One region of the Micromonospora sp. NPDC048999 genome, then DNA from elsewhere that is predicted to be linked to it. Evidence: predicted binding sites of a transcription regulator. Region 1 holds the regulator's gene; the other holds the start of a gene.
What was found. The regulator HrcA, encoded in region 1, represses chaperone genes, less so after heat shock. The targets are predictions, from matches to a motif close to GGTTNGCACNCTCNNNNNGAGNGTGCNAACC.

Region 1 (2,393 bases):
GCCCTCGTTGGCCTTCATGCCGGCGATGATCCCGAACAGGATCTGGATAACCACCACCGCGATGCTGGGCAGGAAGAGCAGGCACCAGCTCACGAAGAGCAGCACGAACGCGATGATCGACCAGAGGAGCTGGAAGTTCAGCGCGGCGAGGGCGTGGGCCCGGGCGGTGGGCGACTGCGGGCCACGGACCAGGAAGGCGATCAGCGGGGCGACGAAGCCCAGCGGACCGAAGCTGATCAGCGCGCCGGCGGCGCCGCCGAAGTGCGCGATCAGCGCCCAGGTCTTGTCCTCGTTGTTGCCGTAGCCGCCGCCCGGCGGGGGGTAGCCGCCCGGCGGCGGATAGCCACCGGGTGGGGGATAGCCGGGGCCGCTCGGGCCCCCGGACATTGGTGCGGTGGGGGGCTCGTAGCCCGGCGAGGAGCCGTATGGTGCCGACGGCGGGGTGTCGCCCGGCGGCTGGGCGCCGGGCTCTCCCGCTCCGGGGAAGCGAGGTGGTTCAGTCATGGACGTCACGGTAGGTCCCGTTCGCAACGACGCGCCAGAGCGACACCGCTCCGGATGTCCGACTGTTTTGCTCTCGCGGACTGTGCGGTGGGCCGCACCGGAGGTCCGTCGCTGATCATCGCGTCGGTGGGTGCGCCGACGTAGACTGGCACTCGCTACAGTCGAGTGCCAGATGCTCGGTCAGGAGGTGAGGGAGATGGGTCTCGACGACCGCAAGCTCGCAGTGCTCCGCGCGATCGTCGAGGACTACGTCGCCACCCAGGAGCCGGTCGGCAGCAAGGCGCTGGTGGAGCGCCACCAGCTGGGCGTCTCCCCGGCCACCGTGCGCAACGACATGGCCGTCCTGGAGGACGAGGGCTACATCCGGCAGCCGCACACCAGCGCCGGCCGGGTGCCCACCGACCGCGGCTACCGGCTCTTCGTCGACCGGCTCTCCCGGGTCAAGCCGCTGAGCCCGGCCGAGCGTCGGGCCATCGAGCGGTTCCTGGTCGGCGCGGTCGACCTGGACGACGTGGTGCACCGCACGGTCCGGCTGCTGGCCCAGCTCACCCGGCAGGTCGCCGTGGTGCAGTACCCCAGCCTGGCCCGTTCCAAGGTGCGCCACCTGGAGCTGGTGCCGATCTCCACCACCCGGCTGATGGTGGTCATGATCGCCGACACCGGCCGGGTCGAGCAGCGGCTGGTCGAGCTGCCCGGCCCGCTGTCGGCCGACGACGTCACCGACCTGCGTCGGCTGGCCAACGAGAAGCTGGTCGGCAGCCGGCTGTCCGATACCCCACCCCTGGTCCAGGCGCTGGTGGACGAGTCCTCGCCGCACCTGCGCCCGGCCATGGCCACGCTCTCAAGCGTGCTGCTGGAGACGCTGGTCGAGCGGCACGAGGAACGGATCGCGCTGGCCGGCACCGCCAACCTCACCCGAGGTGGCCTGCTGGATTTCCAGGGCTCGCTGCGGCCCATCCTCGAGGCGCTCGAGGAGGAGGTCGTGCTGCTCAAGCTCATCGGTGAGGCCGAGCCGAGCACCACCCGGGTGCTGATCGGCGACGAGAACGAGATCGACAACCTGCGCGCCGCCTCGGTGGTCAGCACCGGGTACGGCCCGGGCAGCGTCATCGTCGGCGGCCTGGGCGTGGTCGGGCCGACCCGGATGGACTACCCCGGCACCATCGCCACGGTGCGAGCCGTGGCACGCTACGTGGGCGAGTTGCTGGCCCAGAACTGACCAGTCAGGGGCGGCGGCCGGCAGGATGCCGGCGACCGGCGCAACGCGAGACGAACATGAGGACACCGAACGCAGTGGCCAGGGACTACTACGGCATTCTCGGCGTCAGCCGGGAGGCCTCCGACGACGAGATCAAGCGCGCCTACCGCAAGCTGGCGCGGCAGTTCCACCCGGATGTCAATCCGGACCCGGAGGCACAGGAGAAGTTCAAGGACATCAACGCCGCGTACGAGGTCCTCTCGGACGATCGGAAACGGCAGATCGTCGACCTGGGCGGCGACCCGCTGGCACCGGGGGGCGGAGGCGCCGGTCCGGGTGGACCGGGCGGTGCCGGCCCGTTCGTCGGGTTCCAGGACATCATGGACGCGTTCTTCGGCGGAGCCGCCGGCGGTTCGCGCGGGCCCCGTCCGCGTACCCGTCCGGGTGCCGACGCGATCCTGCGGCTGGAGCTGGATCTCAACGAGACCGCGTTCGGCGTGGAGGCCCCGCTCACGGTCGACACCGCCGTGCTCTGCACCACCTGCTCCGGCGCCGGGACGGCGGCCGGCACCCACCTCGCGACCTGCGAGGCATGCGGTGGGCGCGGCGAGGTGCAGTCGGTGCAGCGGACCTTCCTCGGCCAGGTGGTCTCCGCCCGGCCGTGCACCGTCTGCCAGGGCTACGGCACCAC
Region 2 (2,393 bases), on a different contig from region 1:
GCGCGCCGTCCACCCGGGTCAGCACCAGGCTGGCCGCCGCCTCGCCGGCCAGCCTCAGGTCGCGGCGCAGCTTCTCCGGCTCCAACGCCGAACCGCGCTTGAGGATCTCCACCCGGCCCACCCGGCGCTCCCGGAGCAGGGCGCGCAGCCGCTTCAGCGAGAACGGCAGCACGTCGGTGACCTCCAGGCAGCGGGCGAACGGGGTGGCCACGGGCGCGTCGGCGTAGAGGTAGGCGATGCTCGGATCGGCCAGCGCCGCGCCCAGTTCCACGGCCAACTCGGCGACGAGGTGCGCGCGGACCACCGCCGGGTCGGGGTCGTACAGGAAGCGGCGGACGGCTCCGACGGGTGCCTCGGCGTCGCCGCTGCCGGTGAGCTGATAACAGGGGGCCCCTGCGCCACCGGCGGCGTTAACGGGGGGCCCTTCCTTGCACAGGGTGGCGCGGCGGGGGAGGTCGGCCAGCGCGCCGCACCAGAGGGCGGCCTCGACCAGGTCGCCGGCCACGCTGACCCACTCCGCCTCGGCGCCTGCCGGGATCAGCGCATGATCCAGCCCGGGGGCCACCTTCACCACGGTCCGGGGCACCCGCTCGGCCAGCCCGGTGACGAAGTCCCAGGGCGGCGAGTAGGCGTTCGGATCGAAGATCCGCCGGCCGGTGCCCGCCTTCCGGCGGGCCGGATCGCAGAAGACCGCGTCCACCCGGGTCACGTCGAACGCGGTCGCGTCCCCGCACTCCACGGTGAACAGCCCGGCCAGCCCGGCCACCTCGGCGTTCGCGGCGGCCATCGCGGCGGTCACCGGGTCGGCCTCCACCCCGTACACCCGGATGCCGGCGCGGGCGGCGGCGAGCGCGTCCGCGCCCAGGCCGCAGCCCAGGTCGGCGAGGCTGCGCACCCCGGCGGCGCGCAGCCGGGCGGCCCGCCGGTCGGCGACCACCCGACGGGTGGCCTGCTCCAGCCCGGGGCGGGTGAGGAACATGCCGACGGCCTCCGGCCCGAACTTGCCGGCCGCCCGGCGGCGCAGCTCAGCCTGGGTGAGCGCGGCGGCGGCCAGCCCGGCCGGGAACCCCGCCGAGCGGAGCCGGGCCGCCGCGGTCAGCGGATCACCGCCGGCGACCTCGGCGGCCGCCGCGAGCGCGGCCGCCCCCTCGGGGGTACGCAGCGCGGCGAACTGGTCCAGATCCACCCGCCCATTGTCCGGGCAGCGCGCGACGCGCCGTGCGGCGGGTTGGCACTCTCCTTGACGGAGTGCTAGCCGAGGAATAACCTGCGATTAGCACTCTCACCCTGAGGGTGCCAACTCCCGGGCCGGGTGTCCGGGGGTTGAACGCCAGGCGGACCGGCACCCGCGACGACGGCCCCGCCCGGTGGCATGTGGCAGATTGACGCCGGTCGGCGTGCCGACCGGCAACGAAACCAGTACCCCAGGAGGGTATGCCCGTGACTACCGCGACCAAGGTTGCGATCAAGCCGCTCGAGGACCGGATCGTGGTCCAGGCGAACGAGGCTGAGACCACCACGGCGTCGGGCATCGTGATCCCCGACACCGCCAAGGAGAAGCCGCAGGAGGGCACCGTCCTCGCTGTCGGCCCGGGCCGGATCGACGACAAGGGTAACCGTGTGCCGATCGACGTGAAGGTCGGCGACACCGTCCTCTACTCGAAGTACGGCGGCACCGAGGTCAAGTACGCCGGCGAGGAGTACCTGGTGCTCTCCGCCCGCGACGTCCTCGCGGTCATCGAGAAGTAAGCAACCGATCAGTGTCGTTGCCCCGGTCCGGCTCGCCGGGCCGGGGCAACGTCGCTTCGAAGGGATACTGATGGCGAAGATCCTCAGCTTCTCGGACGACGCCCGGCACCTGCTGGAGCACGGCGTCAACGCCCTCGCCGACGCGGTCAAGGTCACCCTCGGCCCGCGCGGGCGCAACGTCGTCCTGGACAAGAAGTTCGGTGCGCCCACGATCACCAACGACGGCGTGACCATCGCCAAGGAGATCGAGCTCACCAACCCGTACGAGAACCTCGGCGCGCAGCTGGTCAAGGAGGTGGCGACCAAGACCAACGACGTCGCCGGCGACGGGACCACCACCGCGACCGTGCTGGCCCAGGCGATGGTCCGCGAGGGCCTGCGCAACGTGGCCGCCGGGGCCAACCCGACCGGCCTCAAGCGGGGCATCGACGCGGCGGCCCGGCAGGTCTCCGAGGCGCTGCTCGGCAAGGCCGTCGAGGTCGCCGACAAGGAGTCGATCGCGCACGTCGCGACGATCTCCGCGCAGGACGCCACCATCGGCGAGCTGATCGCCGAGGCGATGGAGAAGGTCGGCCGCGACGGTGTCATCACCGTCGAGGAGGGCTCCGCGCTCGTCACCGAGCTGGACGTCACCGAGGGCCTCC

Region 2: a site for HrcA is predicted at 1,272-1,302, ahead of groES (co-chaperone GroES). Genes of this name have one in related genera too.

What each region holds. Positions count from the first base shown of each region.
Region 1 covers NZ_JBEZFI010000027.1:51,090-53,482, forward strand. Annotated here, with positions in the region: gene AB0C02_RS23655 (DUF4870 domain-containing protein) at 1-504, opposite strand, end outside; gene hrcA (heat-inducible transcriptional repressor HrcA) at 701-1,723, shown strand; gene dnaJ (molecular chaperone DnaJ) at 1,798-2,393, shown strand, end outside.
Region 2 covers NZ_JBEZFI010000002.1:143,768-146,160, forward strand. Annotated here, with positions in the region: gene AB0C02_RS05110 (methyltransferase domain-containing protein) at 1-1,186, opposite strand, end outside; gene groES (co-chaperone GroES) at 1,435-1,749, shown strand; gene groL (chaperonin GroEL) at 1,820-2,393, shown strand, end outside.